3 regions of the Pseudomonas sp. HN2 genome follow, and region 2 is predicted to be linked to each of the others. Evidence: riboswitches for the same ligand, from Rfam matches in the RefSeq annotation. Region 2 holds a riboswitch; each other region holds the start of a gene.

Region 1 (3,269 bases), 990 kb from region 2:
CGCATCTGCTCAATGCCTTTGGCGTGCTGGTCTCGGCGCTGAGTATCAATTTGCGTTTTCTGGTATTCACCTTGAGCTTGAAATCCAGCCTTGATGGCCCGGTCAAAGCGTTCATCCCGGCGCTGGCGGTGATGGCCAATGCAGCCTTTACGCTGATGTCGATTCGCAAGGAGCAGCAACCGCTCAGCCGCCGCTACGCCAACACCGTGTGTTTTTTACTGTATGCCGCCGCTCTGCTTGGCACCGTGGCCGGCTATTGCTTCGCCAGCCTGGCCGACAATGCCTTGATGGATCACGCCAGCGTGGTGATCGCGATCTTCCTCAGTGCTTCGCTGGGCAAGATGGCCCGCGACCGTCAGAGCTTCCATGGGCAATGGATTGCCGGACTGGCCAGCGCCGCGAGCCTGTTGTGGCTGGGCGAGATCAGCCTGTTGCTGGTGCTCGCGGTGACGGTCCTGACGAGTTATGCCTATGACCGACCCTAGTACGTTCTGGCTGTACGTGGCGATCTGCGCACTGGTGTCGGCGATCTGCCGCTTGCTGCCCCTGGCAGTCAATGTCGAACGACTGTCGGGCGGCGCCCGCACCTTTATCGATCGATTGGGCAAATACACTTCGGTGGCGATGCTGGTGAGTCTGCTGGCCGGATCGCTTGATCCCCTGGTCAGACAGCACGCGGAGAACATGCCGTGGGTGGCGCCAGTGGCGCTGGCCTGGTTGCTGAGCCTGACGCGAATCAAGTCCTACTATGCGTTTCTGATCGCTTTGGCGTTATACGTGCTGCTCGCAATGCGCTAGCGGTCGATTGACGGCCATCGCCGCCCATGCTCTCCTACACACCTTGTTACGGGTGCCCTTCACAGGGTGAAACGGGAAACCGGTGAATCATGTGCTTTACTCAAAGCCCATGTCAGTCCGGTGCTGCCCCCGCAACGGTAAGCGAGCGAAGCGTCAGATCCACTGTGCCCCGGCATGGGAAGGTGATGCTTGCAGGTCGGCCTGGTGCCAACCCCTCGTGAGCCCGGAGACCGGCCCGCAACACCCAGCGCGCACCCGTGCCGCTGACCACAAACAAACCCGCGGTGGGCGGGCGCTGTTCGAAATCCCCGCGTGCCCGGCTTGCAGGGATTTTCATGCGCTCGATTCACCCGCTGACATTTCAGAGGGAAGCGCTATGTCGATCATCAGCAATACCGTCAGCCACACTGACCACATCTCTAGCACAGCCACTTTGGGCCAACGCGTGGCTGCCGCCCTCTTCGCCTCGATCCTCGGTGCCAGCCTGGTCTGGTTCGCCGGTTTCTCGCACATCGAAGCGGTGCACAACGCCGCTCACGATACCCGCCACAGCGCCGCGTTCCCGTGCCACTGAGGCCTGCCGAGATGATCAAGCGTATCGCGCAAACCGCAGGCTTCACCGGCTTGCTGGCCGCCCTGCTGCTGACCCTGCTGCAGAGTTTCTGGGTATCGCCATTGATTCTTCAGGCCGAAACCTTCGAGAAATCCGAACCGGTCGCCGAAGTCCACGAGCACGCCGCCGGCACCGCTGCCCACAGCCATGATGCCGAAGCCTGGGAACCGGAAAACGGCTGGCAACGCGTGGTCTCGACCACTGGCGGTAATCTGGTGGTGGCGGTGGGTTTCGCCCTGATGCTCGCCGGCCTGTACACCCTGCGCGCGCCGACCAGGACTTCGCAAGGTCTGCTCTGGGGTCTGGCCGGTTACGCCACGTTCGTTCTCGCACCGACCCTGGGCCTGCCACCGGAGTTGCCGGGTACCGCAGCTGCCGATCTGGCGTCGCGGCAGATCTGGTGGATCGGCACTGCCGGTTCGACCGCGGTCGGTCTGGCTCTGCTCGCCTTCAGCCGCCATTGGCTGATGAAGATCCTCGGTGTGGCGATCCTTGCCGTACCCCATGTGATCGGCGCGCCGCAACCGCAGGTGCATGCCATGCTCGCGCCCGAAGCACTGGAAACCCAGTTCAAAATCGCTTCGCAGCTGACCAACATAGCGTTCTGGCTGGCTCTGGGCCTGATCAGTGCGTGGTTGTTCCGCCGCAAAAGCGCAGGCCATTATCAGGCATGACCGATGACCGATGACCGCGCCGCGCAGCCGCTGGTTGTCGGTTTTGGCTGCCAGCGCGGCTGCCCGGCCAGTACGATGCGCGCGCTGCTCGATCAGGCGTTGCAGGCGCATCGCATTGAACTGCGAGCCATCAGGGCGTTGGCCAGTATCGATCTGAAGCGCGACGAACCGGGTCTGCTGGAGCTGGCCACCCAGTTGAATCTGCCATTGCAGTATTTCAGCAGTGCCGAGCTGGCCGTTTACCAGCCGCGTCTCAGCCATCATTCGCAGATCGCTTTCGAGCGCACCGGTTGCTACGGCGTCGCCGAAAGCGCTGCGCTGGCCCTGGCCGAGCAGCTGATTCAGGCGCCGGCAAAACTGCTGATCTCCCGGCAGAAATATGCCCAGGCCACGCTGGCATTGGCCGGTGCGGGGTAAAATCCGGATAATTCCCGCCATCGATCATGAGCACACTTCATTTGAAGTGCGGCTGCGCTTCTCCTCAAGGATTCAACGATGACCGTCTACTTCATCGGCGCCGGCCCCGGCGACCCGGAACTCATCACCGTCAAAGGCCAGCGCCTGATTCGCAACTGCCCGGTGATCATCTACGCCGGTTCACTGGTGCCCACGGCAGTGCTGGAAGGCCACCAGGCCGAAACCGTGGTCAACAGCGCAGAACTGCATCTGGAACAGATCATCGATTTGATCAGGGCCGCCCATGCCAAAGGTCAGGATGTCGCGCGTGTGCATTCGGGAGATCCGAGTCTGTATGGGGCGATTGGCGAGCAGATTCGCTATTTGCGTGAGCTGGGCATTCCTTTCGAGATCATTCCCGGCGTGACGGCCACAGCGGCCTGCGCAGCGCTGCTGGGCGCCGAGTTGACCCTGCCGGACATCTCGCAAAGCGTGATCCTCACTCGCTATGCCGACAAGACGGCGATGCCGGCCGGCGAAGAACTGGCGAGCCTGGCGCAGCATGGTGCGACCATGGCGATTCATTTGGGGGTCAATCATCTGGAGAAGATACTGGTCGAACTGCTGCCGCATTACGGCACGGATTGTCCGATTGCAGTGATTCATCGGGCGACGTGGCCGGATCAGGACTGGGTGGTTGGCACGCTGGCGGACATTGCCGGGAAGGTCGAGGCCAAGGGGTTTCGGCGTACGGCGCTTATTCTGGTCGGGCGAGTGTTGGGCAGTGA
Region 2 (3,269 bases):
GCCCGCCGGCGACGGCGATGATAAGAGCGAGTTGGGCCTTGCGCATTGCTGATCTTCCCTATGAATGCATTCCTAATCATAGAGGAGGGCGCAGGCCCGATGGTTCAACTGCTCAGCCGCGGGCTTCCTTGAACAGCACGGCGATGCCTGGATGATAGTTGCCCGCTTCGCTGTGCAATTTGCGATAGGCGTAAGGGAAATACCAGGCTACGGCGCAGGTGTGCTCTTTTTGCAAGTCGTCGACCATGTCCTGCAGCTCTTCGGGGCTGGCGCTGTGCTGGGCTTTTTGCGGGGCGACGAAGAGGCAGCCGAGCTTCAGGTCGCTGGCGTAGCTGATGCGCCTGGCATCCACGGTGATGTCGAGCAGCGCCTGGGTCAGGTTGAGGTTGTTGACCCGTGGCCAGCGTTGCGTGGCCTGAATGTACGCGCGGTCTTCGCTGCCGGCAATCAGCAGATCGGCGCGGGCATTGCGCTCGCCTTCTTCGCTCTGTTTACGCGTGGCCGTGTCGTTTAGCGTGACCATTTCAGCCATCCACGCCGCCGCTGAAAGCAAGCCGAGGTTGGCTTTTTCGTCGTGCCAGTACGGCGCGTCATTGTCGCCGCGCACGCTGTTGTAGCGATCGATACAGTCAAGCCAGCGTTCCAGCACCGGGCGCAGAAATTCCAGGCGCGGGTTGCTGATGATCATGCCTTGCATCGTCGTCATCCTTATTGTTGTGGTGAGATTGTCGAGAAAAGCATGGCTCTTTGATATCACTTGTCACAGTCTGGCACAATATTGCCGCTGCACAATGGATCAGCGGCAGTTATTCGCGCGCAAAGCGCCTCTTCAATTGACGCTCCACCCCCAACCCTCTAACCTTCGCCGCTTGTTTCAGGTGCTCTGTGGCCCAGTGTCGACAGAGTGAAACAGGGAAGCCGGTGAGCGTGGACTTCAAGCGAAGCCACGACGATCCCGGCGCTGCCCCCGCAACGGTAAATGAGTGAAGATTGCGTGAAATGCCACTGCTCAAAGCGGGAAGGCGCGCAGTCCGGCGAAACGCCGCTCATGAGCCCGGAGACCGGCCTGATCCATCTCAGCGGCATCACGGTGGGCGATGCCAGGCTTTTTGCCGTCTATTCTTGTGCCTGCCCGCCGTTATCCAGCCTCAACGGAGAGCTCCCCATGACTGATTCCCCCGACCGCGACGAGCGCCATCTGGCGCGCATGCAGCGCAAGAAAGCCGTGATCGACGAACGCATCGCCAATTCGCCCGACGAGTGCGGCCTGGTGCTGGTGCTGACCGGCAATGGCAAAGGCAAGAGCAGTTCGGCGTTCGGCATGCTCGCCCGTGCCATGGGCCACGGCATGCAGTGCGGCGTGGTGCAGTTCATCAAAGGCCGCAACAGCACCGGCGAGGAATTGTTCTTCCGCCGCTTCCCCGAGCAGGTGCGTTTTCACGTCATGGGTGAAGGCTTCACTTGGGAAACCCAGGATCGCCAGCGCGATATCGCCGCTGCGACTGCGGCCTGGGACGTCTCCCGCGAATTGTTGCGTGATCCGTCGATCGGTCTGGTGGTGCTCGACGAGTTGAACATCGCCCTCAAGCACGGCTACCTCGACCTCGATCAGGTGCTCAGCGATTTGCAGGCGCGCCCGCCGATGCAACATGTGGTCGTCACCGGTCGCGGCGCCAAGCCGGAAATGATCGAGATGGGCGACACGGTCACCGAAATGGGCATGCTCAAGCACGCTTTCCAGGCCGGGATCAAAGCGCAGAAAGGCGTCGAACTTTGAAGCAACCACGTCACTGCCCGGCGGTGCTCATCGCCGCGCCGGCCTCCGGTCAGGGCAAGACCACCGTCACCGCCGCGCTCGCCCGTTTGCATCGCAACCAGGGGCGCAAGGTGCGCGTGTTCAAATGCGGCCCGGACTTTCTCGACCCGATGATTCTCGAGCGCGCCAGCGGTGCGCCGGTGTATCAATTGGACATGTGGATGGTCGGCGAGCAGGAAAGTCGCCGGCTGTTGTGGGAAGCCGCCGCCGAGGCTGATCTGATTCTGATCGAGGGCGTGATGGGCCTGTTCGACGGCACGCCGTCCAGTGCTGATCTGGCGCGGCACTTCGGCGTGCCGGTGCTTGGCGTGATCGACGGCACTGCCATGGCGCAGACCTTCGGCGCTTTGGCGCTGGGCCTGGCGAAGTATCAGCCGGACTTGCCCTTTGCCGGTGTGCTGGCCAACCGCGTCGGCACCTTGCGCCACGCGCAATTGCTCGAAGGCAGCCTCACCGAAGGTCTGCGCTGGTACGGCGCGTTGTCCCGCGAGACCGGTATCGAATTGCCAAGTCGTCACCTCGGCCTGGTCCAGGCCAGCGAATTGAATGATCTGGATCTGCGCCTCGATGCGGCCGCCGATGCACTGGCCAGCAGCTGCGAAGTCGCGCTGCCACCGGCCGTGGAATTCGCCGCGCCTGACGTTATCGCTGCCGAGCCTCTATTAAAGGGTGTGCGCATCGCCGTCGCCCGCGACGAAGCTTTCGCCTTCACCTATGGTGCCAGCCTCGATCTGCTGCGGGCGATGGGTGCCGAGCTGCAGTTCTTCTCGCCGATCCGCGACACGCAATTGCCCGCCGCCGACAGCCTGTATCTGCCGGGCGGTTATCCGGAGTTGCACCACGTCGCGCTGGCGCAAAACACCTCAATGCTTGCAGCCATCCGCGCGCACCATGCGGCGGGCAAACCGTTGCTCGCCGAATGCGGCGGGATGCTTTATCTGCTTGATTCGCTGACTGACGTGGAAGGCACCCGCGCTGAACTGGTCGGTTTGCTCAAGGGCGATGCGGTGATGCAGAAGCGTCTCGCGGCGCTGGCGTTGCAGGCGGTTGAATTGCCGGAAGGTTCTTTGCGTGGGCATACCTATCATCATTCGCTGACCACCACCGAGCTGACGCCGATTGCCCGTGGACTTAGCCCGAATGGCGGGCGCGGGGCCGAGGCGGTTTATCGTGAGGGGCGGATGACGGCTTCTTATGTGCACTTTTATTTTCCGTCGAATCCGACTGCGATGGCCGCATTGTTTGCGCCAGATCGTGAGGTCGCCTTCGCGAGCAGGCTCGCTCCCACATTGAATGGTGAGCTTCCTGAAGAAATGAGATCCCCTGTGGGAGCGAGCTTGCTCGCGAAAGGGCCATGACCGACAACATATTCTCCGAAGCCGAACGCGCTGCGGTCTACAAGGCCATCGCCGAACGCCGCGACATGCGCCACTTCACCGGTGGCAGCGTCGAG
Region 3 (3,269 bases), 1.0 Mb from region 2:
TTGCAGGATGTCGGCACCGTCGTCGAGCGGATTCGGGAATGCCTGACCTGCGATCAGTCCCAAAGTGTGCGAGGCGTCATAGAGAATCAGGGTTCGCTCGAGGCCGCAGTGGTCGAGCAATGCGCGCAACGGTCTGATGGCGATGGCGCGGATGGTCAGGCCATGATCGATCAGCACCGCCGAGGGGGGCGCAGCGAGTGACTGAACGACCTGCTGGAAATGCTCGAGATCGATTTGTCCGTCTGTTGTCAGCCTGCAATAAACGCTGTGTCTGCCGATTCGTCGTACCAGTGGTCCAGTGGCAAAATGGCCGCCGCTCTCGGGCGCCAGCGACACAATGGTATTCCCCGGTTCGGTCAGGGCGGCCAATACGCTCAGGGTGCAATGGACGCCGGAGAGTACGCGATATTCAACAAATGGCGCGTTGAACATCGCCTGCACAGCTTGCGTCGCCAATGCCTTCAATGTCTCGACTTCAGGAAAGTGTTCGATCTGCATACCGTTGAATTCGGCGGCGTAGCGCTGCCCGTCAATGGCCTTGGCGTTGAACAGATAGCGCTCGTAGTGCCGGTTTTGCCCGAGCGTGCGCGCAGTGTCTGACAGGATGTTTTCATTGGCCGTCAACGACAGTGTGGAAGTTCGCCGCGAACAGGCTTGCTGGAACTGCTTCAGAATAAAATCATGGGTGCCAGGCAGGGCGATGGGAAGTGCATGATTTGAATGATTCATTAGTAGTCCGCCAGGTCGAAGTCAATGATCAACATGTCGCGGCTGCCGCGATCGGAATTAATGCCTGATGTTTGCAATGGAGAAACATCGTGCATAAGTATCCGGTCATTCAACACGATAGTTTCCAGATAATCCGTAAGCGTTGCGCTGAACACACAGCCGCTATCGTCATGGAATATCCGGCTCTCGCCGCCAATGACATGCTGGCGATTGATCAGGTGTTGAAAAACAAAATCATGCCCATCACGATGCCGGCCCTCGGGCGTGGCGTGCCCGCTATGGCCTGGATCGCACAGGATGCGGAACTGATGGCAGGTCACTAGCCAGTCACGCCGGCCGACCGTCAACTCCATCAGCGCCAGGTCGGCGGCCAGCAACGAGCGCAATACTGCGGACTCGATAAACGTCGCTTCGCTGCGCTGATAAGTGCGCTGGACGCCGCCCAGCAGCGGATTGTGCGCTTCGGTCTGAAAAAAGTGGCAGTCGGGCAACGGCGTCCACTGGCCTTCGCGGTGGCGATATTCGAACTTGCAGATGCGCCGCTCGCGGCTACCGTTCTCCGAGCTTAAGTACGCATCGGCGCACAAACGCTCCCAGGTCGCATTGAAGTCGCGGAACGCGTCCTGACCGAGCGATGCAAGTTCTGCCAATGGATAATCGTAACTGTGCGCGTAGTGGCAATTACCCAGTAATTCGGAAAGTTGTTTTAATACGGCTTGGCCTGATTGCCGTAATGCATTGCCAGCGCTCACGTTGCTGACTCGCTTACAGTCTGGTTATGAAAAAACAGGATTGAACGCTGACGAAAATCAGGCATGCAGAAAATCCTTTTAGGTGTGATTCATAGTCCGTATGAATATTTATAGTTCATATCCTGTTTCAAATTATCAATTTGGTTTTTGTAAAGAAATGTAATGCGGTTGTTTAATGGCTCTAATTCACGCTCTAGCGCGAGTTGGGTTTTAATGCGTGCATCCATATATGTAGGAAATAACTTACAGACAAATTTTTAAATGAGAACTGATCGCGGCTTATATATGAAAGATTCATGTTCATATAGCGGCGACGTTGCAGCTGTTGACCCGCCTCCCGGGCATGCGTAGCCTTGCGCTTTCGAGGTTCTTCGGCACTTGCCGAAGCTAAGAAGGGAACGCGGTCGAAGCCGCGGCTGCCCCCGCAACTGTGAACGGTGATGTTCGTTGCCACGCCACTGCAGGCTCAAGCCAGCGGGAAGGCGCAACGAATGCCAGGCCCGGCGCCTGAACACCGTCAGCCAGGAGACCTGCCTCGTCACAGATTCTCACTACAACCGGGCGGGGTGATCCGGTGGCGAATGCTTCCGACGCGCACGCGCGCTGCCGGTTCTCGTCCCGTATGCCCGCCGCTTGCCAAAGGGCATACCGATGAAAACACTGGCCAAACTTCCCGTCACCATCGTCACCGGTTTCCTCGGTTCGGGCAAAACCACGCTGCTGCGCCATATGCTCGACAACGCTCAGGGCCGGCGCATCGCGGTGATCGTCAATGAGTTTGGCGAGCTGGGCATCGACGGGGAAATCCTCAAGCAATGCACCATCGGCTGCACCGAAGAAGAGGCCAGCGGCCGGGTGTACGAATTGGCCAATGGCTGCCTGTGCTGCACGGTGCAGGAAGAGTTCTTCCCGGTAATGCGTGAACTGGTTGCCCGCCGAGGTGACCTCGATCACATCCTCATCGAAACCTCCGGCCTGGCCCTGCCCAAGCCGTTGGTGCAAGCCTTCCAGTGGCCGGAAATCCGCAGCGCCTGCACCGTCGACGCGGTGATCACCGTGGTCGACAGCCCGGCCGTGGCCGCTGGCACCTTTGCCGCGTTCCCGGATCAGGTCGACGCCCAGCGCAAGCTCGATCCGAATCTCGACCATGAATCGCCGCTGCACGAGCTGTTCGCCGATCAACTGGCCAGCGCCGATCTGGTCATCCTCAACAAGGTCGATCAGACCAGCCCGGAAGATCTGGCTCGGGTACGCGCTGAAGTCGCCGAAGAACTGCCGCCAGCAGTAAAAATCATCGAAGCCAGCAACGGTCGCCTGCCACTCGACGTGCTGATCGGCCTCGGTGCCGGTTCCGAGGAGCACATCGACAGCCGCCATAGCCACCACGATCACCACCACGACGGTGATGACGACGACCACGATCATGACGCCTTCGATTCGATCTCCATCGAACTGCCGCAAGCTGATGAGAGCCTGCTGCTCGATGCGTTGACGCAACTGGTGGTGCAACACGGCATCCTGCGCGTGAAAGGTTTCGCGGCAATTCCGAACAAGCCGATGCGCCTGTTGATCCAGGGCGTAGGCACGCGTTTCGACAAGCATTTCGACCGCCAGTGGGGCGCCGAAGAAGCCCGCGTCACGCGCCTGGTGCTGATCGGTCAGGAACTCGATGCTGCGCAGCTCGAAGCGCAATTGCGCGCTGCGCTCAGCGTTTAACTCATGCACCTGCTCAGGACCCAGCCCGGCGGATTCGTCTCGGATGACAACATTGCCGACCTCGGACAAACC

The links. Region 2 has a riboswitch for cobalamin ahead of cobO (cob(I)yrinic acid a,c-diamide adenosyltransferase). Riboswitches for the same ligand answer to the same signal wherever they lie in the genome.
Region 1: another riboswitch for cobalamin. It lies ahead of LIS66_RS12225 (CbtB domain-containing protein); the one in region 2 lies ahead of cobO (cob(I)yrinic acid a,c-diamide adenosyltransferase).
Region 3: another riboswitch for cobalamin. It lies ahead of cobW (cobalamin biosynthesis protein CobW); the one in region 2 lies ahead of cobO (cob(I)yrinic acid a,c-diamide adenosyltransferase).

The regions. Positions count from the first base shown of each region.
Region 1 covers NZ_CP085885.1:2,793,575-2,796,843, reverse strand. Annotated here, with positions in the region: gene LIS66_RS12235 (AzlC family ABC transporter permease) at 1-485, shown strand, start outside; gene LIS66_RS12230 (hypothetical protein) at 472-798, shown strand; cobalamin riboswitch at 832-1,052, shown strand; gene LIS66_RS12225 (CbtB domain-containing protein) at 1,175-1,372, shown strand; gene LIS66_RS12220 (CbtA family protein) at 1,384-2,085, shown strand; gene LIS66_RS12215 (cobalamin biosynthesis protein) at 2,089-2,502, shown strand; gene cobM (precorrin-4 C(11)-methyltransferase) at 2,581-3,269, shown strand, end outside.
Region 2 covers NZ_CP085885.1:1,805,138-1,808,406, forward strand. Annotated here, with positions in the region: gene LIS66_RS07965 (PQQ-dependent sugar dehydrogenase) at 1-46, opposite strand, end outside; gene LIS66_RS07970 (hypothetical protein) at 113-697, opposite strand; cobalamin riboswitch at 860-1,085, shown strand; gene cobO (cob(I)yrinic acid a,c-diamide adenosyltransferase) at 1,166-1,777, shown strand; gene LIS66_RS07980 (cobyrinate a,c-diamide synthase) at 1,774-3,174, shown strand; gene bluB (5,6-dimethylbenzimidazole synthase) at 3,171-3,269, shown strand, end outside.
Region 3 covers NZ_CP085885.1:2,800,930-2,804,198, forward strand. Annotated here, with positions in the region: gene LIS66_RS12250 (hypothetical protein) at 1-729, opposite strand, end outside; gene LIS66_RS12255 (2OG-Fe dioxygenase family protein) at 729-1,481, opposite strand; cobalamin riboswitch at 1,829-2,034, shown strand; gene cobW (cobalamin biosynthesis protein CobW) at 2,133-3,197, shown strand; gene cobN (cobaltochelatase subunit CobN) at 3,201-3,269, shown strand, end outside.